Regions from separate parts of the [Bacillus] caldolyticus genome, predicted to be linked through region 1. Evidence: a T-box and tRNA genes for the amino acid it is inferred to sense, from the RefSeq annotation. Region 1 holds a T-box; the other regions hold tRNA genes.
What was found. The T-box of region 1 lies ahead of ileS (isoleucine--tRNA ligase). A T-box ahead of a tRNA ligase gene usually reads a tRNA of that ligase, here a tRNA-Ile.

Region 1 (5,025 bases):
CGTCCGCTTGCATGTCGAAACGATCGGCAAAGCTCCGGTTGCGCTTGAGCCGCTTCCGTTGTCGGCAGCCATGCCGCTTGCCGAAACGTGGGAGGAAGGAACGGTCACGGTGTCTTCTCTAAGGCTCGATGCTGTGCTCGCTCAGGCGTTTCGCCTTGCGCGCGAGAAAGCGCGTGCGCTTGTTGAAAGCGGGCTTGTCAAAGTCAACTGGAAGGTGGTGGACAAGCCGGATTTCCTCTGCGGACCGGGCGATGTCCTGTCGGCGCGCGGTTTTGGCCGCTGCAAGCTGTTTTCGGTGGAAGGGCCGACGAAAAAAGAGCGCTGGCTCGTTCAGATTGGCCGACAAAAATAAGCAAATGACGGCAGGAAATCGGCAAACCATGTCGAATGAAAGTGAAGAAAAGGAATGATGGAGACGGAGGTGGCCGTTGTGCCGTTGACGCCATTGGATATTCACAACAAGGAATTCAGCCGCGGGTTTCGTGGGTACGATGAAGACGAAGTGAACGAGTTTCTCGATCAAGTCATTAAAGACTATGAAATGCTCATCCGTGAAAAAAAGCAGCTGGAAGAAAAAGTGGCCGAACTGACGGAAAAGCTGAACTACTTTGCGAACATTGAAGAGACGCTCAATAAGTCGATTCTTGTTGCACAGGAAGCAGCGGAAGAAGTGAAGCGGAATGCGCAAAAAGAGGCGAAGCTGATCATTAAAGAGGCGGAAAAAAACGCCGAGCGCATCATCAGCGATGCATTAGCGAAATCGCGGAAAATCGCCCTCGAGATCGAGGAGCTGAAGCGGCAGTCGAAAGTGTTCCGCGCCCGTTTCCGCATGCTTGTCGAGGCCCAGCTCGATATGATCAACAGCCGCGATTGGGACGAGTTGATGGAGTATGAGGCGCCGGATTTGGAAGAAGGGGCGAGAGAACCGCTGTCACAGCCTTGACGAACCGAAGACGTTTCGGTTATAATAATTGGCAAAAATCGCCGCATCAGCCGCCGTGGGAGGCGGTTGGCTTTTTTCAGGATGAATAGCGAAATAGCCATCGACGATGAAAGGGACAGTAGCTCTTGTACGACCGGTCGCAGCGAGCCGGGGATGGTGGAAGCCTGGCATCGGCGCAAGAGTGAACATCACCCTGGAGTTCCATGCCGAACATCAAGTAGGCCATGGCGCGTCATTCCCGTTACGAATGAAAAGAGGGCTGTGCGTCGTTTGCATGGCCAAGAAGGGTGGTACCGCGAGACCGTTCTCGTCCCTTGCCGGGGGGAGAACGGTTTTTTATTTGGAATCTATCGTTCGAAGGAGGAGCAAGGATGGATTACAAAGAAACGCTGCTCATGCCGAAGACCGACTTCCCGATGCGCGGCAACTTGCCGAAGCGGGAGCCGGAAATGCAAAAAAAATGGGAGGAAATGGACATTTACCGGAAAGTGCAGGAGCGGACGAAAGGACGGCCGCTGTTTGTTCTGCATGACGGCCCGCCGTATGCCAACGGCGACATTCATATGGGTCATGCGCTGAACAAAATTTTAAAAGATATCATCGTCCGCTACAAATCCATGAGCGGCTATTGCGCCCCATACGTGCCGGGCTGGGATACGCACGGCTTGCCGATCGAAACGGCCCTTGCCAAGCAAGGAGTTGACCGCAAATCGATGAGCGTCGCCGAGTTCCGCAAGCGGTGCGAGCAATATGCGTATGAACAAATCGACAACCAGCGCCGGCAATTCAAGCGGCTCGGTGTGCGCGGCGACTGGGACAACCCATACATTACGCTCAAACCGGAGTACGAAGCCCAGCAAATTAAAGTGTTTGGCGAAATGGCGAAAAAAGGGCTCATCTACAAAGGGTTGAAGCCGGTCTATTGGTCGCCGTCAAGCGAATCGGCGCTCGCCGAAGCGGAAATCGAATATAAAGACAAGCGCTCGCCGTCGATTTATGTCGCCTTCCCGGTGAAAAACGGCAAAGGCGTGCTTGAGGGCGATGAGCGAATCGTCATTTGGACGACGACGCCGTGGACGATTCCGGCGAACTTGGCGATCGCGGTTCATCCGGATTTGGATTACCATGTTGTCGATGTCAGCGGAAAACGGTATGTCGTCGCCGCCGCCTTGGCGGAATCGGTGGCGAAAGAAATCGGTTGGGACGCATGGTCGGTCGTCAAAACGGTCAAAGGAAAAGAGCTTGAATACGTCGTGGCGAGACATCCGTTTTATGAGCGCGACTCGCTTGTTGTGTGCGGCGAACACGTCACGACCGACGCCGGCACGGGCTGCGTCCATACGGCGCCGGGCCACGGGGAAGACGACTTTCTCGTTGGGCAAAAATATGGGCTTCCGGTCCTTTGTCCGGTTGATGAACGCGGCTACATGACCGAGGAAGCGCCGGGATTTGCCGGGATGTTTTACGAAGACGCCAACAAGGCGATTACACAGAAGCTTGAGGAAGTCGGCGCTTTGTTGAAGCTTGGGTTTATCACCCACTCGTATCCGCACGACTGGCGGACAAAGCAGCCGACGATTTTCCGGGCGACAACGCAATGGTTTGCATCGATCGATAAAATCCGCAACGAGCTGCTTCAAGCGATTAAGGAAACGAAATGGATTCCGGAGTGGGGGGAAATCCGCATCCACAACATGGTGCGCGACCGCGGCGACTGGTGCATTTCCCGCCAACGCGCCTGGGGGGTGCCGATTCCGGTCTTTTACGGCGAAAACGGTGAACCGATCATCACCGATGAGACGATTGAGCATGTGTCGAACCTGTTCCGCCAATACGGGTCGAACGTCTGGTTTGAACGCGAGGCGAAAGACTTGCTGCCGGAAGGATTCACCCATCCGTCGAGCCCGAACGGCATCTTTACGAAAGAAACGGACATTATGGATGTCTGGTTTGACTCCGGTTCGTCGCACCAAGCCGTGTTGGTCGAACGCGACGATCTCGTGCGTCCGGCTGATTTGTACTTGGAAGGCTCCGACCAATACCGCGGCTGGTTCAACTCATCGCTGTCCACCGCCGTTGCCGTCACCGGCAAAGCGCCGTATAAAGGCGTGTTGAGCCACGGCTTTGTCTTGGACGGCGAAGGGCGGAAAATGAGCAAGTCGCTCGGCAACGTCGTCGTGCCGGCGAAAGTGATGGAACAGTTTGGCGCCGACATTTTGCGCCTTTGGGTCGCTTCGGTTGACTACCAAGCGGACGTGCGCATCTCCGACCATATTTTAAAACAAGTGTCGGAAGTGTACCGGAAAATCCGCAACACGTTCCGGTTTATGCTCGGCAACTTGTTCGATTTCGATCCGAACCAAAACGCCGTGCCGGTTGGGGAGCTTGGCGAAGTCGACCGCTATATGCTGGCGAAGTTGAACAAGCTGATCGCCAAAGTGAAAAAGGCCTATGACAGCTACGATTTCGCCGCGGTTTACCATGAGATGAACCATTTCTGCACCGTCGAGCTGAGCGCGTTTTACTTGGATATGGCGAAAGACATTTTGTACATCGAAGCGGCCGACTCGCGCGCCCGCCGCGCCGTGCAGACGGTGCTCTATGAAACGGTCGTCGCGTTGGCGAAGCTCATCGCGCCGATTTTGCCGCATACCGCCGATGAAGTGTGGGAGCATATCCCGAATCGAAGAGAAAACGTCGAAAGCGTCCAGCTCACCGATATGCCGGAGCCGATCGCGATCGACGGCGAAGAAGCGCTGCTGGCGAAATGGGATGCGTTTATGGACGTGCGCGATGACATGTTAAAAGCGCTCGAGAACGCACGCAATGAAAAAGTGATCGGCAAATCGCTGACGGCCAGCGTCATCGTCTACCCGAAAGACGAGGCGCGGAAGCTATTGGCGTCGCTTGATGCCGACTTGCGCCAGCTTCTCATCGTTTCCGCCTTTTCGATCGCCGATGAGCCGTATGACGCCGCGCCGGCCGAAGCCGAGCGGCTCGACCACGTGGCCGTCATCGTCCGCCCGGCGGAAGGCGAGACGTGCGAGCGGTGCTGGACGGTGACTCCAGCTGTCGGACAAGATCCGTCCCACCCGACGCTTTGCCCGCGCTGCGCGCACATTGTGAACGAACATTATTCCGCATAACGAAAAGCGGCAAGGCTGCCCCAAGGTAGCCTTGCCGCTTCATTTGTTTGCCATGGCGAATTATGCTACAATGCAAAAAGGATGAATGAGAAGGACAGGGGGACTTGGCACGGTGGCATACTATTGGATTGCGGCGGCGGTCGTCATCCTCGATCAATGGACGAAATGGCTTGTCGTCCGCTATATGCAGCTTGGGGAAAGCATCCCGATCATTGACAATGTGCTCTATATTACGTCGCACCGCAATCGCGGCGCGGCGTGGGGCATGCTGGAAGGGCAGTTTTGGCTCTTTTATTTGATTACGGTTATTGTCGTGGCGGCGATCGTGATCTACATCCGCCGCCTGAAGCCTTCTGAACGCCTGGCGGGCGTAGGGCTTGGGCTGATGCTCGGTGGGGCGATTGGCAATTTTCTCGACCGCGTCTTTCGCAAGGAAGTGGTCGATTTCATCCACGCGTACATCGGCACGTACAGTTTTCCGGTGTTCAACGTGGCTGACTCGGCGCTGACGGTCGGCGTCATCTTGCTGTTTGTCCATATGTTTTTTTTCGCGACACCAGAGAAAGGGAATGAGTAGATGGACACGATCACATTTCACATTGAAGACGAATATGACGGCGAACGAATTGATAAAGTGATCGCGGCGTTAAATGAGGAATGGTCGCGTTCGCAAGTGCAGCAATGGATCAAAAGCGGGCTTGTGACCGTGAACGGCCAAACGGTGAAGGCGAACTACAAATGCGAGGCAGGCGACGCGGTCGCCGTTTCACCGCCGGAGCCGGAGCCGCTCGAGGTCGAGCCGGAGCCGATTCCGCTTGACATTTATTATGAGGATGAGGATGTCCTTGTCGTCAACAAACCGCGCGGCATGGTCGTCCATCCGGCGCCCGGGCATATGCACGGCACGCTTGTCAACGCGCTTCTCGCCCATTGCCG
Region 2 (5,025 bases), 1.1 Mb from region 1:
ACCTTTGGGCGCCTCCGTTACCTTTTGGGAGGCGACCGCCCCAGTCAAACTGCCCACCTGACACTGTCTCCCACCCCGCTAAGGGGTGCGGGTTAGAATTTCAATACCGCCAGGGTGGTATCCCACCGACGCCTCCACCGAAGCTGGCGCTCCGGCTTCCCAGGCTCCCACCTATCCTGTACAAGCGATACCAAAATTCCATATCAGGCTGCAGTAAAGCTCCACGGGGTCTTTCCGTCCTGTCGCGGGTAACCTGCATCTTCACAGGTAGTATAATTTCACCGGGTCTCTCGTTGAGACAGCGCCCAAGTCGTTACACCTTTCGTGCGGGTCGGAACTTACCCGACAAGGAATTTCGCTACCTTAGGACCGTTATAGTTACGGCCGCCGTTTACTGGGGCTTCGGTTCGCACCTTCGCTTCCGCTAAGCGCTCCCCTTAACCTTCCAGCACCGGGCAGGTGTCAGCCCCTATACGTCGCCTTTCGGCTTCGCAGAGACCTGTGTTTTTGATAAACAGTCGCTTGGGCCTTTTCACTGCGGCTCTTCAGGGCTCTTCACCCCAAAGAGCACCCCTTCTCCCGAAGTTACGGGGTCATTTTGCCGAGTTCCTTAACGAGAGTTCTCCCGCGCGCCTTAGGATTCTCTCCTCGCCTACCTGTGTCGGTTTGCGGTACGGGCACCTCTTCCCTCGCTAGAGGCTTTTCTTGGCAGTGTGAAATCGGGGACTTCCGGATTACTCCGTCGCCGTCACCGCTTGGCCTTATGATCCGCGGATTTGCCTGCGGATCAGCCTCACGGCTTGGACAGGCTCTTCCAGCCGCCTGCTCGCCCTATCCTCCTGCGTCCCCCCATCGCTCAAACGGGAAGAAGGTGGTACAGGAATCTCAACCTGTTGTCCATCACCTACGCCTTTCGGCCTCGGCTTAGGTCCCGACTAACCCTGAGCGGACGAACCTTCCTCAGGAACCCTTAGGCTTTCGGCGCAGAGGATTCTCACCTCTGTTTTCGCTACTCATACCGGCATTCTCACTTCTAAGCGCTCCACCAGTCCTTCCGGTCTGGCTTCTCTGCCCTTAGAACGCTCCCCTACCGATGACCAACGGTCATCCCGCAGCTTCGGCGGCACGTTTAGCCCCGGTACATTTTCGGCGCAGAGTCACTCGACCAGTGAGCTATTACGCACTCTTTAAATGGTGGCTGCTTCTAAGCCAACATCCTGGTTGTCTCGGCAACTCCACATCCTTTTCCACTGAACGTGCACTTCGGGGCCTTAGCTGGCGGTCTGGGCTGTTCCCCTCTCGACCACGGATCTTATCACTCGCAGTCTGACTCCCGGGCATAAGTCGTTGGCATTCGGAGTTTGACTGGGTTCGGTAACCCGTTTGGGGCCCCTAGCCCAATCAGTGCTCTACCTCCAACACTCTCAAACCCGAGGCTAGCCCTAAAGCTATTTCGGGGAGAACCAGCTATCTCCAAGTTCGATTGGCATTTCACCCCTACCCACACCTCATCCCCGCACTTTTCAACGTGCGTGGGTTCGGGCCTCCAGCCGGTGTTACCCGGCCTTCACCCTGGACATGGGTAGATCACCTGGTTTCGGGTCGACGACGACGTACTCACACGCCCTGTTCAGACTCGCTTTCGCTGCGGCTCCGCCTCTTCGGCTTAACCTCGCACGCCATCGTCACTCGCCGGTTCATTCTACAAAAGGCACGCCATCACCCATCAACGGGCTCTGACTACTTGTAGGCACACGGTTTCAGGTTCTCTTTCACTCCCCTCCCGGGGTGCTTTTCACCTTTCCCTCACGGTACTGGTGCACTATCGGTCACTAGGGAGTATTTAGCCTTGGGAGATGGTCCTCCCTGCTTCCGACGGGATTCCTCGTGTCCCGCCGTACTCAGGATCCGCTCGGGAGGGAACGAAGTTTCGACTACAGGGCTCTCACCTTCTCTGGCCGGCCGTTCCAGACCGGTTCGTCTACCCCGTCCCTTTCTCACTCCCATCGTGAGCGGTCCTACAACCCCAAGAGGACATGCCTCTTGGTTTGGGCTGTTCCCGTTTCGCTCGCCGCTACTCAGGGAATCGCGGTTGCTTTCTTCTCCTCCGGGTACTAAGATGTTTCAGTTCCCCGGGTGTGCCCTCCATGCCCTATGGATTCAGGCATGGATACTGCCCCATTACGGACAGTGGGTTCCCCCATTCGGACATCTCCGGATCAACGCTTGCTTACAGCTCCCCGAAGCGTTTCGGCGTTTGCCCCGTCCTTCATCGGCTCCTAGTGCCAAGGCATCCACCGTGCGCCCTTTCCAGCTTAACCTATTGCGCTCTCGGCTTCTTCCTTTGCTTTATCGGTTATCTAGTTTTCAAGGAACGAGACTGCTTCTTGAATTTGCTTCTCTGCAGTCTTGCATCGAGGAATCCCACTTCCTCGAATCTGCTAGAAGACGCAGATGCAAAGCTACTGCCTTGAGTCTGCTTCTTTGCAGCTTTGCGCCGAGGAATCCATCTTCCTTGAACCTGCTAGAAGACGAAGGCGCAAAGTAGCTCCTTTGAATTCGCTTCTTCGCTGGTTTGCGTCGAGGAATTCGGCTTCTCCGAATCCGCTTGTAGACGCAAAGCGACTTCTTTGAACAAACTTCCTTGCGGCTTTGTGCCGAGGAATCTTGCTTCCCTGAACCTGCTAGCAGACGCAGGCACAGACGCAAAGCAGCTCCTTTGAATTCGCTTCTTCGCTGGTTTGCGTCGAGGAATTCGGCTTCTCCGAATCCGCTTGTAGACGCAAAGCGACTTCTTTGAACAAACTTCCTTGCGGCTTTGTGCCGAGGAATCTTGCTTCCCTGAACCTGCTAGCAGACGCAGGCACAGACGCAAAGCAGCTCCTTTGAATTCGCTTCTTCGCTGGTTTGCGTCGAGGAATTCGGCTTCTCCGAATCCGCTTGTAGACGCAAAGCGACTTCTTTGAACAAACTTCCTTGCGGCTTTGTGCCGAGGAATCTTGCTTCCCTGAACCTGCTAGCAGACGCAGGCACAGACGCAAAGCAGCTCCTTTGAATTCGCTTCTTCGCTGGTTTGCGTCGAGAAATTCGGCTTCTCCGAATCCGCTTGTAGACGCAGACGCAAAGCAACTACGTTGAAACCTCTTACCTTGATATGGTGGAGCCTATCGGGATCGAACCGATGACCTCCTGCTTGCAAAGCAGGCGCTCTCCCAGCTGAGCTAAGGCCCCATCCAATGGGCCTAAGTGGACTTGAACCACCGACCTCACGCTTATCAGGCGTGCGCTCTGACCAGCTGAGCTATAGGCCCATATACACATTGCAAGGAACAATAAGTTCCCTCAAAACTAAACAAAACAGCAAGCGTCATTATAATCAAACCATTCGATTTTGTCAATAACATCCTTAGAAAGGAGGTGATCCAGCCGCACCTTCCGGTACGGCTACCTTGTTACGACTTCACCCCAATCACTTGCCCCACCTTCGGCGGCTGGCTCCCGTAAGGGTTACCGCACCGACTTCGGGTGTTGCAAGCTCTCGTGGTGTGACGGGCGGTGTGTACAAGGCCCGGGAACGTATTCACCGCGGCATGCTGATCCGCGATTACTAGCGATTCCGGCTTCATGCAGGCGAGTTGCAGCCTGCAATCCGAACTGAGAGCGGCTTTTTGGGATTCGCTCCCCCTCGCGGGTTCGCAGCCCTTTGTACCGCCCATTGTAGCACGTGTGTAGCCCAGGTCATAAGGGGCATGATGATTTGACGTCATCCCCACCTTCCTCCGACTTGTCGCCGGCAGTCCCTCTAGAGTGCCCACCTTCGTGCTGGCAACTAGAGGCGAGGGTTGCGCTCGTTGCGGGACTTAACCCAACATCTCACGACACGAGCTGACGACAACCATGCACCACCTGTCACCCTGTCCCCCGAAGGGGGAACGCCCAATCTCTTGGGTTGTCAGGGGATGTCAAGACCTGGTAAGGTTCTTCGCGTTGCTTCGAATTAAACCACATGCTCCACCGCTTGTGCGGGCCCCCGTCAATTCCTTTGAGTTTCAGCCTTGCGGCCGTACTCCCCAGGCGGAGTGCTTATCGCGTTAGCTGCAGCACTAAAGGGTGTGACCCCTCTAACACTTAGCACTCATCGTTTACGGCGTGGACTACCAGGGTATCTAATCCTGTTTGCTCCCCACGCTTTCGCGCCTCAGCGTCAGTTGCAGGCCAGAGAGCCGCCTTCGCCACTGGTGTTCCTCCACATCTCTACGCATTTCACCGCTACACGTGGAATTCCGCTCTCCTCTCCTGCACTCAAGTCCCCCAGTTTCCAATGACCCTCCACGGTTGAGCCGTGGGCTTTCACATCAGACTTAAGGGACCGCCTGCGCGCGCTTTACGCCCAATAATTCCGGACAACGCTCGCCCCCTACGTATTACCGCGGCTGCTGGCACGTAGTTAGCCGGGGCTTCCTCGTGAGGTACCGTCACCGCGCCGCCCTCTTCGAACGGCGCTCCTTCGTCCCTCACAACAGAGCTTTACGACCCGAAGGCCTTCTTCGCTCACGCGGCGTCGCTCCGTCAGGCTTTCGCCCATTGCGGAAGATTCCCTACTGCTGCCTCCCGTAGGAGTCTGGGCCGTGTCTCAGTCCCAGTGTGGCCGGTCACCCTCTCAGGCCGGCTACGCATCGTCGCCTTGGTGAGCCGTTACCTCACCAACTAGCTAATGCGCCGCGGGCCCATCCGCAAGTGACAGCCAAAGGCCGCCTTTCAACCAAAGACCATGCGGTCTTCGGTGTTATCCGGTATTAGCTCCGGTTTCCCGGAGTTATCCCGGTCTTGCGGGCAGGTTGCCCACGTGTTACTCACCCGTCCGCCGCTGACCAAACCAGAGCAAGCTCCGATTTGGCCCGCTCGACTTGCATGTATTAGGCACGCCGCCAGCGTTCGTCCTGAGCCAGGATCAAACTCTCCAAAGAAAGTTGATTGGCTTTTCGCATTGTCCAGCTTCGGCCCGCCGCCTCTCGGGGTCAAATA
Region 3 (5,025 bases), 1.1 Mb from region 1:
CCCATCCTCTATGTTTCCCACATTGCTAACATTCTATACTAGTAGATGAAAGGAAGAGAGACATTGAGCGGGTCCTTATCGTTTTTTCCTCAAAAAACGAAAACAGCCAATTGCACCAATGCAACTGGCTGCTCGTTTATTGCCTAGCAGCGACCTACTCTTGCAGGGGCGCTGGCCCCAACTACCATCGGCGCTGGAGGGCTTAACTTCCGTGTTCGGGATGGGAACGGGTGTTTCCCCTCCGCCATAGCCACTAGGCAATGATGATCATCTTGGACAGTAATTATTATATCCATCCTGTTGGATTTGTCAACAGGATGTTCATTCCCTCAAAACTAGATAACCGTTGGAAGAAGCCGCTCATAGGTCAAGCCCTCGATCGATTAGTATCCGTCAGCTCCACGTGTCGCCACGCTTCCACCTCGGACCTATCGACCTCGTCATCTTCGAGGGATCTTACCCGCCTAACGCGGTGGGAAATCTCATCTTGAGGGGGGCTTCACGCTTAGATGCTTTCAGCGCTTATCCCGTCCGCACATAGCTACCCAGCGGTGCCCCTGGCGGGACAACTGGTACACCAGCGGTGCGTCCATCCCGGTCCTCTCGTACTAAGGACAGCTCCTCTCAAATTTCCTCCGCCCGCGACGGATAGGGACCGAACTGTCTCACGACGTTCTGAACCCAGCTCGCGTACCGCTTTAATGGGCGAACAGCCCAACCCTTGGGACCGACTACAGCCCCAGGATGCGATGAGCCGACATCGAGGTGCCAAACCTCCCCGTCGATGTGGACTCTTGGGGGAGATCAGCCTGTTATCCCCGGGGTAGCTTTTATCCGTTGAGCGATGGCCCTTCCATGCGGAACCACCGGATCACTAAGCCCGACTTTCGTCCCTGCTCGACCTGTCCGTCTCGCAGTCAAGCTCCCTTGTGCCTTTGCACTCTCCGAATGATTTCCAACCATTCTGAGGGAACCTTTGGGCGCCTCCGTTACCTTTTGGGAGGCGACCGCCCCAGTCAAACTGCCCACCTGACACTGTCTCCCACCCCGCTAAGGGGTGCGGGTTAGAATTTCAATACCGCCAGGGTGGTATCCCACCGCCGCCTCCACCGAAGCTGGCGCTCCGGCTTCCCAGGCTCCCACCTATCCTGTACAAGCGATACCAAAATTCCATATCAGGCTGCAGTAAAGCTCCACGGGGTCTTTCCGTCCTGTCGCGGGTAACCTGCATCTTCACAGGTAGTATAATTTCACCGGGTCTCTCGTTGAGACAGCGCCCAAGTCGTTACACCTTTCGTGCGGGTCGGAACTTACCCGACAAGGAATTTCGCTACCTTAGGACCGTTATAGTTACGGCCGCCGTTTACTGGGGCTTCGGTTCGCACCTTCGCTTCCGCTAAGCGCTCCCCTTAACCTTCCAGCACCGGGCAGGTGTCAGCCCCTATACGTCGCCTTTCGGCTTCGCAGAGACCTGTGTTTTTGATAAACAGTCGCTTGGGCCTTTTCACTGCGGCTCTTCAGGGCTCTTCACCCCAAAGAGCACCCCTTCTCCCGAAGTTACGGGGTCATTTTGCCGAGTTCCTTAACGAGAGTTCTCCCGCGCGCCTTAGGATTCTCTCCTCGCCTACCTGTGTCGGTTTGCGGTACGGGCACCTCTTCCCTCGCTAGAGGCTTTTCTTGGCAGTGTGAAATCGGGGACTTCCGGATCACTCCGTCGCCGTCACCGCTTGGCCTTATGATCCGCGGATTTGCCTGCGGATCAGCCTCACGGCTTGGACAGGCTCTTCCAGCCGCCTGCTCGCCCTATCCTCCTGCGTCCCCCCATCGCTCAAACGGGAAGAAGGTGGTACAGGAATCTCAACCTGTTGTCCATCACCTACGCCTTTCGGCCTCGGCTTAGGTCCCGACTAACCCTGAGCGGACGAACCTTCCTCAGGAACCCTTAGGCTTTCGGCGCAGAGGATTCTCACCTCTGTTTTCGCTACTCATACCGGCATTCTCACTTCTAAGCGCTCCACCAGTCCTTCCGGTCTGGCTTCTCTGCCCTTAGAACGCTCCCCTACCGATGACCAACGGTCATCCCGCAGCTTCGGCGGCACGTTTAGCCCCGGTACATTTTCGGCGCAGAGTCACTCGACCAGTGAGCTATTACGCACTCTTTAAATGGTGGCTGCTTCTAAGCCAACATCCTGGTTGTCTTTGCAACTCCACATCCTTTTCCACTGAACGTGCACTTCGGGGCCTTAGCTGGCGGTCTGGGCTGTTCCCCTCTCGACCACGGATCTTATCACTCGCAGTCTGACTCCCGGGCATAAGTCATTGGCATTCGGAGTTTGACTGGGTTCGGTAACCCGGTTTGGGCCCCTAGCCCAATCAGTGCTCTACCTCCAAGACTCCTAAACCCGAGGCTAGCCCTAAAGCTATTTCGGGGAGAACCAGCTATCTCCAAGTTCGATTGGCATTTCACCCCTACCCACACCTCATCCCCGCACTTTTCAACGTGCGTGGGTTCGGGCCTCCAGCCGGTGTTACCCGGCCTTCACCCTGGACATGGGTAGATCACCTGGTTTCGGGTCGACGACGACGTACTCACACGCCCTGTTCAGACTCGCTTTCGCTGCGGCTCCGCCTCTCCGGCTTAACCTCGCACGCCATCGTCACTCGCCGGTTCATTCTACAAAAGGCACGCCATCACCCATCAACGGGCTCTGACTACTTGTAGGCACACGGTTTCAGGTTCTCTTTCACTCCCCTCCCGGGGTGCTTTTCACCTTTCCCTCACGGTACTGGTGCACTATCGGTCACTAGGGAGTATTTAGCCTTGGGAGATGGTCCTCCCTGCTTCCGACGGGATTCCTCGTGTCCCGCCGTACTCAGGATCCGCTCGGGAGGGAACGAAGTTTCGACTACAGGGCTCTCACCTTCTCTGGCCGGCCGTTCCAGACCGGTTCGTCTACCCCGTCCCTTTCTCACTCCCATCGTGAGCGGTCCTACAACCCCAAGAGGACTCGCCTCTTGGTTTGGGCTGTTCCCGTTTCGCTCGCCGCTACTCAGGGAATCGCGGTTGCTTTCTTCTCCTCCGGGTACTAAGATGTTTCAGTTCCCCGGGTGTGCCCTCCATGCCCTATGGATTCAGGCATGGATACTGCCCCATTACGGACAGTGGGTTCCCCCATTCGGACATCTCCGGATCAACGCTTGCTTACAGCTCCCCGAAGCGTTTCGGCGTTTGCCCCGTCCTTCATCGGCTCCTAGTGCCAAGGCATCCACCGTGCGCCCTTTCTAGCTTAACCTATTGCGCTCTCGGCTTCTTCCTTTGCTTTATCGGTTATCTAGTTTTCAAGGAACGAAGCTGCTGCCTTGAGTCTGCTTCTTTGCAGCTTTGCGCCGAGGAATCCATCTTCCTTGAACCTGCTGGAAGACGAAGGCGCAAAGTAGCTCCTTTGAATTCGCTTCTTCGCTGGTTTGCGTCGAGGAATTCAGCTTCTCCGAATCCGCTTGTAGACGCAGACGCAAAGCAACTACGTTGAAACCTCTTACCTTGATATGGTGGAGCCTATCGGGATCGAACCGATGACCTCCTGCTTGCAAAGCAGGCGCTCTCCCAGCTGAGCTAAGGCCCCATCCAATGGGCCTAAGTGGACTTGAACCACCGACCTCACGCTTATCAGGCGTGCGCTCTGACCAGCTGAGCTATAGGCCCATATACACATTGCAAGGAACGGTCAGTTCCCTCAAAACGAAACAAGGCTGCTGCCTTGAGTCAGCTTCTTTGCGGCCTTGCGCCGAGGAATCCAGCTCCGCTGAATCACTCGCAGACGCAGGCGCAAAACAACCGAGAGAATAACCAATTCCCTCAAAACCAAACAAAACAGCAAGCGTCATTATAATCAAACCATTCGATTTTGTCAATAACATCCTTAGAAAGGAGGTGATCCAGCCGCACCTTCCGGTACGGCTACCTTGTTACGACTTCACCCCAATCACTTGCCCCACCTTCGGCGGCTGGCTCCCGTAAGGGTTACCTCACCGACTTCGGGTGTTGCAAGCTCTCGTGGTGTGACGGGCGGTGTGTACAAGGCCCGGGAACGTATTCACCGCGGCATGCTGATCCGCGATTACTAGCGATTCCGGCTTCATGCAGGCGAGTTGCAGCCTGCAATCCGAACTGAGAGCGGCTTTTTGGGATTCGCTCCCCCTCGCGGGTTCGCAGCCCTTTGTACCGCCCATTGTAGCACGTGTGTAGCCCAGGTCATAAGGGGCATGATGATTTGACGTCATCCCCACCTTCCTCCGACTTGTCGCCGGCAGTCCCTCTAGAGTGCCCACCTTCGTGCTGGCAACTAGAGGCGAGGGTTGCGCTCGTTGCGGGACTTAACCCAACATCTCACGACACGAGCTGACGACAACCATGCACCACCTGTCACCCTGTCCCCCCGAAGGGGGAACGCCCAATCTCTTGGGTTGTCAGGGGATGTCAAGACCTGGTAAGGTTCTTCGCGTTGCTTCGAATTAAACCACATGCTCCACCGCTTGTGCGGGCCCCCGTCAATTCCTTTGAGTTTCAGCCTTGCGGCCGTACTCCCCAGGCGGAGTGCTTATCGCGTTAGCTGCAGCACTAAAGGGTGTGACCCCTCTAACACTTAGCACTCATCGTTTACGGCGTGGACTACCAGGGTATCTAATCCTGTTTGCTCCCCACGCTTTCGCGCCTCAGCGTCAGTTGCAGGCCAGAGAGCCGCCTTCGCCACTGGTGTTCCTCCACATCTCTACGCATTTCACCGCTACACGTGGAATTCCGCTCTCCTCTCCTGCACTCAAGTCCCCCAGTTTCCAATGACCCTCCACGGTTGAGCCGTGGGCTTTCACATCAGACTTAAGGAACCGCCTGCGCGCGCTTTACGCCCAATAATTCCGGACAACGCTCGCCCCCTACGTATTACCGCGGCTGCTGGCACGTAGTTAGCCGGGGCTTCCTCGTGAGGTACCGTCACCGCGCCGCCCTCTTCGAACGGCGCTCCTTCG

Region 2: it has a tRNA-Ile gene. The T-box ahead of ileS (isoleucine--tRNA ligase) is inferred to sense a tRNA for this amino acid. The anticodon was not compared.
Region 3: it has a tRNA-Ile gene. The T-box ahead of ileS (isoleucine--tRNA ligase) is inferred to sense a tRNA for this amino acid. The anticodon was not compared.

Annotation. Positions count from the first base shown of each region.
Region 1 covers NZ_CP025074.1:872,979-878,003, reverse strand. The annotation lists gene CWI35_RS04555 (YlmH family RNA-binding protein) at 1-352, shown strand, start outside; gene CWI35_RS04550 (DivIVA domain-containing protein) at 431-943, shown strand; T-box leader at 1,041-1,261, shown strand; gene ileS (isoleucine--tRNA ligase) at 1,315-4,089, shown strand; gene lspA (signal peptidase II) at 4,175-4,666, shown strand; gene CWI35_RS04535 (RluA family pseudouridine synthase) at 4,667-5,025, shown strand, end outside.
Region 2 covers NZ_CP025074.1:2,009,662-2,014,686, forward strand. The annotation lists rRNA gene CWI35_RS10515 (23S ribosomal RNA) at 1-2,321, opposite strand, end outside; tRNA gene CWI35_RS10520 (tRNA-Ala) at 3,156-3,231, opposite strand; tRNA gene CWI35_RS10525 (tRNA-Ile) at 3,238-3,311, opposite strand; rRNA gene CWI35_RS10530 (16S ribosomal RNA) at 3,411-4,967, opposite strand.
Region 3 covers NZ_CP025074.1:1,989,586-1,994,610, forward strand. The annotation lists rRNA gene rrf (5S ribosomal RNA) at 142-258, opposite strand; rRNA gene CWI35_RS10415 (23S ribosomal RNA) at 364-3,293, opposite strand; tRNA gene CWI35_RS10420 (tRNA-Ala) at 3,548-3,623, opposite strand; tRNA gene CWI35_RS10425 (tRNA-Ile) at 3,630-3,703, opposite strand; rRNA gene CWI35_RS10430 (16S ribosomal RNA) at 3,925-5,025, opposite strand, start outside.